DNA from 2 places in the Staphylococcus simiae genome. Region 2 is predicted to be linked to the other one. Evidence: riboswitches for the same ligand, from Rfam matches in the RefSeq annotation. Region 2 holds a riboswitch; the other holds the start of a gene.
The links. Region 2 has a riboswitch for FMN ahead of J3R86_RS05945 (ECF transporter S component). Riboswitches for the same ligand answer to the same signal wherever they lie in the genome.

Region 1 (6,858 bases), 430 kb from region 2:
TTAAGTGTTAAATAGTACTCATAAGTAATTTGAAAACTGCGGAATGACATATTATTAAAGACATAAATAATAAATAGAACAAATTTTTATGAAGGAGGATATTATGGACTACGCACACTTAAATTTAGAACATTTTTTTGCAAGAAATGACGATTTAGACGTTATACGTGATCGTTCAGATTTTGTAATGATTAATAATTTTACAAATGAAATGATGTATCGTGATGGCCAAATTGAAGGAACTATTGATTTAAATCAATACTATTATAAGAATAGATCAAATGCGGCTAGTTTTATCATGATGGATTATAAAAGAGATATAACAGGTAATTAATATATTTATAAATATCTAGAAGATTCTAAATCAACTATATTTGCTTATGAATTTATTAAATTTCAAAATGAATTATTGAGTAATTGTTTAAAAAATTTCATTTTGATTACTATTTATTTATGAATTGGTAACAATGTATAGATAAAATTGTTATACTACGATATTAATGTTAAACTTTATTATCGTAGTATGACTGAACGTACAACAACAATGACCTAAGAGGTGTAGATATGAATAAACACAAGAAGGGTTCTATTTTCACAATAATAGGACTTGTTATCATATTTGCTGTTGTCGCATTTTTATTTTTCTCAATGATATCAGATCAGATATTTTTTAAACATGTTAAATCAGACGTTAAAATAGAAAAGTTAAATGTTACATTAAAAGATGCAGCAAAAAAGCAAATAAATAATTACACGAGTCAACAAGTATCAAATAAAGAAAATACAGCCTGGAGAGATGCTTCAGGAACTGAAATTAAGTCTGCAATGGACAGTAGTAAATTTATCGATGATAAAAAGCAAAAGTATCAATTTTTAGATTTATCCAAATATCAAGGTATTGATAAAAATAGAATTAAACGTATGTTAATTGATAGACCAACATTACTTAAACATACAGATGCCTTTTTAGATGCCGCTAAAGATAAACATGTTAATGAAGTTTATTTAATTTCACATGCATTATTAGAAACAGGTGCTGTGAAGAGTGAATTAGCTAACGGTGTTGAAATTGATGGTAAGAAATATTATAACTTTTATGGTGTAGGTGCATTAGATAAAGATCCAATTAACACTGGTGCACAGTACGCGAAAAAGCATGGTTGGGACACACCTGAAAAGGCAATCAGCGGCGGTGCAGATTTTATTCATAAACACTTCTTATCAAATAAAGATCAAGACACGTTATATAGTATGAGATGGAATCCTAAGAATCCTGGAGAACATCAGTATGCTACAGATATTAAATGGGCAGAAAGTAATGCAACTATTATTGCAGATTTCTACCAAAATATGAAAACTGAAGGTAAATATTTCAAATATTTCGTCTACAAAGATGATAGTAAACATTTAGATAAAAAGTAATTTTTTTAGGTAAGCATACAAATGTAAGTCAATTAGTATAGCCAAGATTTTCTCGAATCAGAAAATCTTGGTTTTTCTTATGTTATAAAGACTTGATATAAGACAATTTTATGGTTCTCTGTTTTGCAGGACTGATAAATAAAAAGAAATAATTTAAAAAATAATTATTTATCAGTACAATTTAGGAGAGAACCAATTTTATTAAGTAAATCATTTAAAAAATAGTTATGATGAAGTTGAAGATTTAATTTTTAAAATAAAGGGAAATAATTATTAATCAAAAATTTAAATTGATATAATTTAAGATAATAGTAATCTTAAAAAATTAACAGTATAGAGGATGAACAATAATGCGTGTAGCAATAATTGGTATGGGAACAGCAGGTGTAAGTGTATTAAGGGCATTGGTTAAACATCCCAAATTTAAAAACTTACACGTTGATTTATATGATGACAAAGTTAATATGGGGCAGGGTGTGCCATTCCAAAACGATAGTTCGGAATTATTAATTAATATGCCGTCAAAGAAGATGAGTTTAAACTTAGATGATGACCAAGAATTTTGGAAATGGTACCAACAGCAACGTGATTTTCATTTTGATGATCCAACTTATCTACCTAGGTTTGTTTTCGGTCATTATATGAAATCATATGTATCAATGTTTAATGAACAGTATGATAACATCACTACGATTTATCATAAAGTTAAAGGTGTGTATACAAATTCGAATATTGATGAAACAACTTTAAAATATTATGTTTGTACTACTGCGAATAGAGATGAATGGCATGAATATGATTATTTATTTTTAACTTGTGGTACGTTTGCATATCATGACCCTTATGAATTAAAAGGAAAATCAGGTTATATACCTACACCGTATCCTACTTATAATACTTTGGATAATGTTCAAAGTAGTGATGATATAGCAGTAATTGGAACTGGATTAGCAAGTTTAGATGTTGTACGTTATGTAGCTGCACATCATCCTAAATTACCTATTACAATGACAAGTCGTTCTGCACATCTTCCAAGTGTACGTGGAGAAATGATACCTATAACATTCAATCATTTAACAAAACATCGCTTTAATTTAATTAAGAAGGATAATTACGGTAATGTACCTTTAGATACCGCTGTCACTTTATTTTTAAAAGAGTGTGATGATTATGGTGTGGATTTTAAAAAATTAGTAGAAAGACGCACTGGAGATCATATTGCAGACTTAACTTATGATTTAGAACGACCACAGGAGTTGGGTGCTTTTCAAAGTGTAATTGAATATTTAAAAGAAAATTTAAATTGGATTTGGAATAGTTTTAGTTTAGAAGACCAAAAAATATTTAATAAGAAATATACGAAGATGATTCAATTAAATTCTAATCCAATGCCACCTAGAACAGCTAAACTTATCATTGATTTGATTAGGGACGAGTCCTTAATCATCAAAAAAGGGTTAGAGCATGTTTCTTATCAAGATGAAAGCTTTGTATTTTCATATCAAGGCTATCCAGATAAAGAACAATTTAATGTTGTGATTAATGCGACAGGTTCTAAAACGCACTTATCACAATTAGACGAAGATGATCAATTGATATTAAACCTTGAAAATAGACAAATTGTACAAGCGCATCCAATGGGTGGTATTCAGATTATTCCTGAAACCAATCAAGTGATCAGTCCAAGATACGGCACGTTAACTAATGTTATTGCAATTGGTCAAATGACAAACGGTGTTAATAAATTACGTAATGGTGTAAAAATGATTGTCGAGCAAGTTGATAATACTGTATCACAATTATATACATCATTAGCACAATTTGAACGTAATCAACAATAGGTAAAATACTAGTGGAATTTATAGAAATTAGAGTCTAAACACTGATTAAGATGGTAAGAATTGTATTTTAAAAGTATATATAGTATCATTTAAATTGTAGTTTAGATACTACTTACTCAAATAATCTATAACAATTTCATATTATTCTTTCGGGGCAGGGTGAAATTCCCAACCGGCAGTAATTTAAAGCCTGCGACCCATTAATAATTTATATATTAATGGCTGATCTAGTGAGAATCTAGAGCCGACAGTTAAAGTCTGGATGGGAGAAAGAATATCGACAATCGACATGATTAATAAGGCATATTCGTTTAAAAATAATTAACGAATAGGCTTATTTAACGATAACTTTAACTCCTTGCATCTGAAATTTAGATGTAAGGTTTTTTGTTTATAGAGGTGATATTTTGAGTCAATTTATGAAATATGCAATTCAACTAGCTAAAATGGTTGATGGTCAAACTGGTATAAATCCACCGGTAGGTTCTGTTGTTGTCAAAGATGGGCGTATCGTTGGTATAGGTGCACATTTACAAAAAGGTGATAAACACGCAGAAGTTCAAGCATTAGATATGGCAGGAACTCAAGCTAAAGAAGCCACTATTTATATTACGTTAGAACCATGTAGTCATTATGGTTCAACACCACCATGTGTAAATAAAATTATTGATGCTCAAATTAGCAAAGTTATTTATGCTACGAAAGATCAATCATTAGAGACACATGGTGATGATATTCTTCATGCACAAGGTATAGAAGTTGAATATCAATATGATGAAGAAGCGGCGTCTTTATATCAATACTTTTTTAAAGCTAAAGCACAACAAATTCCAGAGATAACAGTCAAAGTTGCTGCTAGCTTAGATGGTAAACAAGCGAATGATAATGGTCAAAGTCAGTGGATTACTAACAAAGAAGTAAAACAAGATGTCTATCAGTTAAGACATAAGCACGATGCAGTTTTAACAGGACGTGGAACAGTAGAATTGGATAACCCACAGTATACAACTCGTTTCGCTGACGGTAAAAATCCTATCAAAATCATTTTATCTAGATCAGGCGATTTAGATTTTAGACAACAACTTTTTCAAGATACATCAACAGCAATTTGGATTTATACTGAAAATCCAAACTTAACAACAGATAAAGAAAATATAGATATTATTTATTTACAACAGTGTCAATTAACAGCAATTTTACAAGATATATATCAAAAAGGTGTTGGTAAACTGTTAGTCGAGGCAGGACCACACATTACTTCAGAATTTCTCCAATCAGGCTATATAGATGAATTTATTCTCTATTTTGCCCCGAAACTCATTGGTGGATCTGGAACATATCAATACTATCAAACGGATGATGTATTTAATATTCCAGAAAGTAATCAATTTGAAATTGTTCATTCCGAATTAATAAACCAAAACATCAAATTAATATTACGAAAGAAGTGACGACGACATGTTTACAGGTATCGTTGAAGAAATTGGTACAGTAACAAACGTCCGAATGCATCAATCAGTACGAACACTTGATATAAAAGCACATAAGATTACTGAAGATATGCATATAGGAGATTCAATAAGTGTCAACGGTGCATGCTTAACTGTTATTGATTTTAATGAGTCTTCTTTTTCAGTACAAGTGATTAAAGGTACTGAAAATAAAACCTATTTAGCTGATATAGCAAAACAAAGTGAAGTCAATCTAGAACGTGCTATGAGTGGTAGTGGGCGTTTTGGTGGACACTTTGTGTTAGGGCATGTGGATGAATTAGGTAAAATTTCAAAAATTAAAGAAAATGCCAATTCGAGGATAGTTACAATTCAGTGTAGTACAACAGTATTAAATCAATTGGTAAAACAAGGATCTATTACAGTAGATGGTGTTAGTTTAACGGTTTTTGACAAGCATGCAAGCTCATTTGATATACATTTAATTCCCGAAACTAGACGATCAACGATATTAGCAACTAAAAAGTTAGGAGATAATGTTCATTTAGAAACAGATGTCTTATTCAAATATGTTGAAAATATTTTATCGCAAGATCGTTCACAACTGACACTTGATAAATTGAAATCATTTGGTTTTTAGGAGGGGTATCATGCATTTTGATAATATAGAATCTGCATTAGAGGCTTTGAAAAATGGACAAAGTATCATTGTAGTTGATGATGAAGATAGAGAAAATGAAGGTGATTTAGTAGCCGTTACAGAATGGATGAATGATGACACTATTAATTTTATGGCTAAAGAAGCACGTGGATTAATTTGTGCACCTGTATCCAAAGAAATAGCACAGCGATTGGAACTTCATCAAATGGTTAATGATAATTCTGATATTTATGGTACTAAATTTACCGTAAGTATTGATCATAAAGAAACGACCACTGGAATTAGTGCAAATGAACGTACATTGACAGCTAGGAAACTCATTGATCCACGAACAGTTGCAAGAGATTTCAATAGACCAGGCCATCTATTTCCTTTAGTAGCAGAAGATGAGGGCGTCTTAGTAAGAACCGGTCATACAGAAGCAGCAATTGATTTAGCAAAATTAACGAACGCACAACCAGCTGGAGTAATTTGTGAGATTATGAACGACGATGGCACAATGGCAAAAGGTCAACAATTACAAAATTTTAAAGAGAAACATCAATTGAAAATGATTACAATTGCAAGTTTAATAGAGTATCTTCAACACCATCAACAACCTATTATCAATCAAAATAATGTTGACATACAAATGAAAGCTAAAGTTAAAATGCCAACAGATTTTGGTACGTTTGATATGTATGGCTTTACAACATCTACTAGTAATGAAGAGATTGTTGTCTTAGCTAAAGGAGATATACGTAGTGTTGAAAATGTACGCTTACATTCTTCATGTTTAACTGGAGATATATTCCATAGTCAACGTTGTGACTGTGGTGCACAGCTTGAAGCATCTATGCAATATATTGAGGAACATGGAGGTATGATTATTTATCTACCACAAGAAGGAAGAGGCATTGGACTAATCAATAAATTACGTGCTTATGAATTAATAGAACAAGGCTATGATACAGTGACTGCTAATTTGGCTCTAGGTTTTGATGAAGACTTACGAGACTATTATATTGCAGCCCAAATTTTAAAATATTTCAATGTAGAACACATTAATTTATTAAGTAATAATCCTAGTAAGTTTGAAGGATTACAACATTATGGTATTGATATTAACCAAAGAATTGAAGTTATTGTTCCTGAAACGGAACACAATCATCATTATATGGAAACAAAAAAATTAAAAATGGGTCATTTAATATAGGAGGGCTAAAAAATGAATTTTGAAGGTAAATTAGTTGGAAAAGGACTAAAAGTAGCAATTGTAGTAAGTCGCTTTAATGATTTTATAACAGGTCGTTTATTGGAAGGTGCTAAAGATACTTTAATCAGACATGAAGTTGAACCTGATAGTATTGATGTTGCCTATGTTCCTGGTGCATTTGAAATACCACTAGTAGCTAAAAAATTGGCTAAATCTAACAAGTATGATGCAGTCATTACTTTAGGTTGTGTTATTAGAGGAGCAACGTCACATTATGATTATGTATGT
Region 2 (6,858 bases):
AGACTTAAAATCTATCGAAGATACCAACAACGCTATTACAATCATTACAACTATAACTGCAGTAATCTTTTTAATTGTCACAACAATTTTTGCCTTCTTTTTATCTACACGAATTACAAAGCCATTGCGTCATTTAAGAGATCAAGCGCAACGTTTAGCCGCAGGGGATTATACGAACAAAACTACTGTCGCAACAAACGATGAAATTGGACAATTATCTAGAACTTTCAACCAAATGAGTACAGAAATAGAAGAACATATTGATGCACTGTCTACATCGACAAATATTCGAGATAGTCTTATCAATTCAATGGTTGAAGGTGTTTTAGGAATTAATGAAAATAGAGAAATTTTACTTTCGAATAAAATGGCTAAAGATATAACTTTAAATATGGATGACATGACCAAAAATGCATTGGAACAACAAATAGAAGATACGTTTATATCACAACAAACAGAAATACGTGATTTAGAAATGAATACAAGATTTTATGTAGTTATCACATCATATATCGATAAAATCCAACAAGGTGGTAAAAGTGGCATCGTTGTAACAATTCGAGATATGACAAATGAACATAACTTGGATCAAATGAAAAAAGATTTTATTGCTAATGTATCACACGAATTGCGAACACCTATATCATTGTTACAAGGTTATACAGAATCTATTGTTGATGGTATTGTTACAGAACCTGAAGAAATACGTGATTCCTTAGCAATTGTGTTAGATGAATCTAAACGCTTAAATCGATTAGTTAACGAATTGTTAAATGTAGCACGTATGGATGCAGAAGGTTTAACCGTAGTTAAAGAAATACAACCTATTGCAATATTATTAGATAAAATGAAAGTAAAATATAGACAACAATCTATAGATTTAGGTTTAACGATGACTTTTGATTATTGCAATGATAAACTTTGGGATTATGATATGGATAGAATGGAACAAGTATTAACCAATCTTATTGATAATGCCTCAAGATATACTAAATCGGGTGATAGTATTACTATAACTTGTGATAGTGAAAACGATAAAGATGTGCTATATATCAGTGATACTGGGACAGGTATTGCACCTGAGCATTTACAGCAAGTATTTGAAAGATTCTATAAAGTAGATGCAGCAAGAACTAGAGGTAAACAAGGTACTGGCTTAGGATTATTTATATGTAAAATGATTATTGAAGAACATGGTGGAAGTATTGATGTTGAAAGTGAATGGGGTAAAGGTACAACCTTTATCATTAAATTGCCGAAAGCCCATTCTTAAATAGAACTATAGTAAAAGGATTAAAGTGTTGTTTCAGAAATAACATTTTAATCCTTTTTTATATAATATAGTCCTATCAAAGTTATCTTTGATTCAAAATGTGTTAGTGCATATTTCAACTTTTAACTAATTAAAATCACTAAGTTAAAGTTGGAGCAAAAGTATTGAGATATAAAATGTTATGGGCTATGATAAATAAGTAAAAAATAATTGAAAATTCATCTTCGGGGTCGGGTGAAAGTCCCAACCGGCAGTAATTTAAGCCTGCGACCTGCTATTTCGATTGAAGTAGTGGCTGATCTAGTGTGAATCTAGAGCCGACAGTATAGTCTGGATGGGAGAAGATGGAGGTCTATTGTTGTACAATTTTCCTCCTATTCTGTACGAGATGAATGGAAGGAGAAAATTGAATATGCAACAAAATAAACGACTCATTACTATAAGTATGTTAAGTGCAATTGCTTTTGTATTGACTTTTATTAAGTTTCCAATACCATTTTTACCACCGTACTTAACTTTAGATTTTAGTGATGTACCATCATTATTGGCAACTTTTATTTTTGGTCCAGCTGCAGGTATTATTGTAGCTCTAGTCAAAAATTTACTAAACTATTTATTTAATATGGGTGATCCAGTCGGCCCATTAGCTAACTTTTTAGCAGGTATAAGTTTCTTATTAACTGCTTACGCTATTTATTATAATAAACGTTCAAATAAAGCATTAATAACTGGTTTAATAGTGGCAACAATTGTGATGACTATTGTACTAAGTATATTAAATTACTTCGTGCTACTACCATTATACGGCATGATTTTTAACTTAGGTGATGTTGTAAACAATCTTAAAGTTGTTATTGTGTCAGGTGTTATTCCATTTAATATTATAAAAGGTATTATTGTTTCTGTTATATTCGTCTTGTTATATAGAAGACTTAAAGGCTTTTTACAGAGAATATAATGAGTAACACCACTAATAAAAAATATAATAATAAACGAGATAATCATAAATTTTTATGGTTATCTCGTTTTTGTGGTTCTCTTCCAAATTGGACTGATACATAATTATTTTTTAAGCCTCGCTTTCCTAGGGTGCTGTCTCAGCCTGTAGTCTTCGACTAGCACTGCTCCCTCAGGAGTCTCGGCTTCAAAACAATTTATATATTAAATTATTTATTTTTTATTTATTAGTCCTGATAAATAGAGAACCCGTTTTGTTTATTGTATGCATTAAAATATCGGTTAATTCATTTTATTACATGAATTTGATAAGGGGAGTGGGACAGAAATAGTTGTTTTAAAATAAATTCTGTTATTGAATCGTCCTAAAGCCATTTAAATTAGTAACTTATAACAAAAAAAGAGTGTTCAGAACATGATTGTAGTCTGAACACTCTCTTAATTGTTAGCAAAACTAACCCGACATAATACTATCTATAATTATTCAAATTTTAATGCGTCACCATCAAATGGCTCGTCTGCAATTTTTATTGAATCTGTTGGACAACCATCTAGTGCATCTTCCATATCTTCATATAATTCTTCTGGTACTTCAGCAGTACCTTGATTATCATCTAGGATTACGAATGCAATACCTTCGTCGTCGTAATCATATATATCAGGAGCAGCTGCACCACATGCACCACATGCAATACAAGTATCCATATCAACGATTGTATATTTTGCCAAAATCTTCGCCTCCTTTGATAAAAATGCTAAAATAGAAACATATCATTAATTTTAAGCATCCTATCGTGTATTTTCAATTTAAAAGTTTTACAGAGTGAGGGTTTAACTTGCAACATATTATAAAAACAGCGCAACAGCTAACGCATAACTATAAAACGAATAAAAGCATATTTAATATTTTAAGTGGTAAGAAATCTCACCAAACATTTTTTGACGCTTGTAGTCAACAACAGTTGTCATTATATCATAGTTTACCGCATTTAAAATATCCGTCTTTTGAGCGATTTTTAGAACAATCGCAACAAAATATTAAAAATTTTAATATCATAACACATCCTAGATTTACATTTGATAGTATGGCGCAAACGTTCAATGCCTTGCAGTTATTAGTCCAAACGATTTCAAATACTGAACAGGAATGTTATAAATTTATACCTATAGCACATAATAATAAAATTCAAGAAACTGTCAAATATGTGTATAACGATATTGTAAAACACAATCAAACAAATGAATTTAAACAAGAATTATATCAACTGTTTGAGGCCATTAGTCAACAAGGGACATGCTACTTACATTATTATTTGCAAGGATTTGAAGAAGCAATGTATACAAGACAACAAGTTAGTTTAATTGAAAATATTAATCCTCTTGAATTGTATGAGTTTGAAATGAACAATTTAGTTACTATGATGTTTGAATTAGAAAAATCAAACTATCCTATTTTAAGGAAATTAATTGTCAAACCGACGTTATTGAATCAAACATATGAAACTTATAAAAAATTATTAGCAAGTTTTACCATGGAACAGATAGCTAACCAACAACAAGTTAAAATTAATACAATAGAAGATCATGTATTAGAAATTTTAATTAAAGGTTATATGACTAATTATGATGATTACTGCTCATCTTCACAACAACAATTGTTTATGGATTTTTATCAATCTAAACGGGGAGAACGTTTAAAGATATATAAGGAACACTTCGAAAATTTATCTTATTTTCAAATAAAAGTATTAATAGTTGGTATTGAAAGAGGTGAAATCAGTGCTTCATAAATTTTTACAACAAAAATTTGGCTTTGATCATTTTAAACCAGGACAGGAAGAAATTATTGATAGTGTGCTATCAGGTCAACATACATTAGGTATATTGCCTACTGGTAGTGGTAAAAGTTTATGTTATCAATTACCAACATATATTAATGAAAAGCCGACACTTATCATTTCGCCATTAATTTCATTAATGGATGATCAAGTGATGCATTTGAAACTAAATGGTGAAAAACAAGTGGCATGCATACATTCAGGTATGGATGAAGTCGAAAAACGGCATAATATTAAAATGTTACAGCATAGTCGCTTTATATTTTTAAGTCCGGAATTTATATTACAACCGTTCAATTTTAAACTAATTGCTACTATTGATATTGGACTCATTGTGCTGGATGAAGCACATTGTCTCTCTGAATGGGGATATGATTTTAGACCACATTATGCACTTATTGGAAAAGTAACAAAACATTTTCATAAAGCAACAATATTGGCATTAACAGCAACAGCTCCATCTCATTTACGTGATGATTTGAAAGACATGTTAGGCGTAGACTTTGAAGTTATCAAAACGACGATGAATAGACCTAATATTACTTTTAGTCATCTTAATTTTAATGATGATAGTGATAAAATTAATTGGTTACTATCTTTTTTAGAATATTCAGGCCCTACAATCATCTACGTATCTTCTAAAAAATTATGTCATCAACTTGCACAACATATTTATAATCATGGATATTTAACTGGCATATACCATGGAGACATGAATTATCAAGAACGACAAACAGTACAACAACAGTTTTTAAATAATGAAATTCCAGTGATTGTAGCTACAAGTGCCTTTGGTATGGGTGTCAATAAGAAAGATATTAGAACAATTGTTCATTTTCATTTGTCATCCAGTCCGTCAAACTATTTACAAGAAATTGGAAGAGCTGGTAGAGATGGACAACCAAGTCAGGCAATTAGTTTATATCAACCAGATGATAGTTTTATCCTGGAAACTTTATTATTTAGTGATATGATCACTGATGAAGATATACACCAATTTTCATTAGGCCAACTATTATCAGAAGAAAAACAGAACATATTAGCTACACTTGCATCATATTATAGTATTAATGCCTTAACACTTATTTTTAATCAATCATTTAAAAGAAAGCAATTAGGATTTTATAGAATGTTAGGTTATACCAACTTAGATCAGTGCCGACGTCGTTATTTATTGGAATTTTTTAAGGAGGTTCCTCCGAAACAGCAACAATGCTGTGATATTGATGATGACATTGATAGAATTAACATTAAAAATAAAAAAGAAGTAGTAAGAAAGTTGGATGTTAAAGAAAAATTACAAAATTTGTTCTGAAGTTAGGTATTGCTTTACTAAAGGAAAAAAAGCAAGATATAATTACATTATAAGCAACAAATAAAATTTCAAATAATATTGATAAACATACATAAGTCAGGCATAAAAGGGTATATGTTATGTAAAATTAATAGTTAGAAAGGAAAATGGCAATGTCTAATAATAATTTTAAAGACGATTTTGAAAGAAACCGTCAGTCAATTGAACCAGAACAGCATTCTGACCATTCAGAAGAAACGCAACAAGATCAACCTGATTCAACAAATGAATCAACTCAGGAAAAAGCAGAACAACATTTTCCGCCGAGAAATCAACATAGAAGAAAAAGACGTCGTGATTTAGCAACAAATCATAATAAAGAAGATCATGAATCAGAACAAGTGGCTAATGATACTAATAATGATTTTCAAAATGAAGATTCAAATACTCGTGAGGAAACTGGCACTCTAGATGATCGTTACGATAACTATGATTTACATAATAATCATCAAGATGAGGTGAATGCTTCTAAGGATCAATCAAAAACTGATCAAACAGCAGAACCTAAGTCATCACGTGTTAAAAAAGGCGTTGCAGGTGGAGCTGGTGTTGCTGGAAATGCAGATGACAATCATTTTAATGATGACAGACGAGAAAAAGAATCAACTAAGGCTGATCACAGCGTAACTAATCACCGTGATAACGATGCTCATGGTGAGCATGATGATCATCATAAAGATAAAAAAGCAGCGGGTATAACAGGTGCAGCAGGAGTAGGAGCAGTTGGTGCTAGTGCACTAGGTAAACATGAACATGATAAACATAAAAAACATCATGATCATAAAGACGAATCTAATCATCATGCCAAACATGAAGAAGATACAGTAGATAAACAAACTGATATTCATGGTGAGCATGATAACCATCATAAAGGTAAGAAAACTGCGGCAGGAGTAGCTGGAGCGACAGGTGCAGCAGTCGGTAAACATAAACATGATTCAGACAAAAACTCACATGATAAACAAGACAAAAATCATAACAATAAACAAGATAAGAACCATAAAGGTAAAAAAGCAGCTGCAGTTGGTGCGGGTGCAGCAGGAGTAGCTGGAGCAAGTGCTGCAATGGCTAAAGGCAAAGGTTCACAACACCATAATTCTAAAGTTGATGAACATGAAGACCATGATCATAATGGTAAAAAGAAAAAAGGCGGTTTAATGAAAGTATTGTTACCATTAATCGCTGCAGTATTAATTATTGGTGCTATAGCTATTTTTGCTGGTATGGCTTTAAATAATCATGATAATGGTTCTAAAGATAATAAGATTGCTAATACTGATAGTAAATCTAATGATTCAAAAGATAGTAAAGATAGTAAGTCAGATAAAGATAGTAAAGATAGCAAAGATAGTAAATCTTCTGACAAAGCCAAAGACGATAATAAAGATCAATCAAGTGATGACAATGCTAATCAAGCAGCAACTACTGATGCTGAT

Region 1: it holds a riboswitch for FMN, as region 2 does, so the genes downstream of both, ribD (bifunctional diaminohydroxyphosphoribosylaminopyrimidine deaminase/5-amino-6-(5-phosphoribosylamino)uracil reductase RibD) here and J3R86_RS05945 (ECF transporter S component) in region 2, are expected to answer to the same signal.

What each region holds. Positions count from the first base shown of each region.
Region 1 covers NZ_CP071589.1:1,769,081-1,775,938, reverse strand. The annotation lists gene J3R86_RS07970 (hypothetical protein) at 104-334, shown strand; gene J3R86_RS07965 (peptidoglycan release complex glucosaminidase SagB) at 565-1,422, shown strand; gene J3R86_RS07960 (FAD/NAD(P)-binding protein) at 1,773-3,263, shown strand; FMN riboswitch at 3,405-3,541, shown strand; gene ribD (bifunctional diaminohydroxyphosphoribosylaminopyrimidine deaminase/5-amino-6-(5-phosphoribosylamino)uracil reductase RibD) at 3,671-4,714, shown strand; gene ribE (riboflavin synthase) at 4,722-5,354, shown strand; gene ribB (3,4-dihydroxy-2-butanone-4-phosphate synthase) at 5,365-6,570, shown strand; gene ribH (6,7-dimethyl-8-ribityllumazine synthase) at 6,583-6,858, shown strand, end outside.
Region 2 covers NZ_CP071589.1:1,336,868-1,343,725, reverse strand. The annotation lists gene J3R86_RS05950 (ATP-binding protein) at 1-1,273, shown strand, start outside; FMN riboswitch at 1,490-1,623, shown strand; gene J3R86_RS05945 (ECF transporter S component) at 1,686-2,231, shown strand; gene J3R86_RS05940 (ferredoxin) at 2,711-2,959, opposite strand; gene J3R86_RS05935 (helix-turn-helix domain-containing protein) at 3,067-4,020, shown strand; gene J3R86_RS05930 (RecQ family ATP-dependent DNA helicase) at 4,010-5,383, shown strand; gene ebpS (elastin-binding protein EbpS) at 5,536-6,858, shown strand, end outside.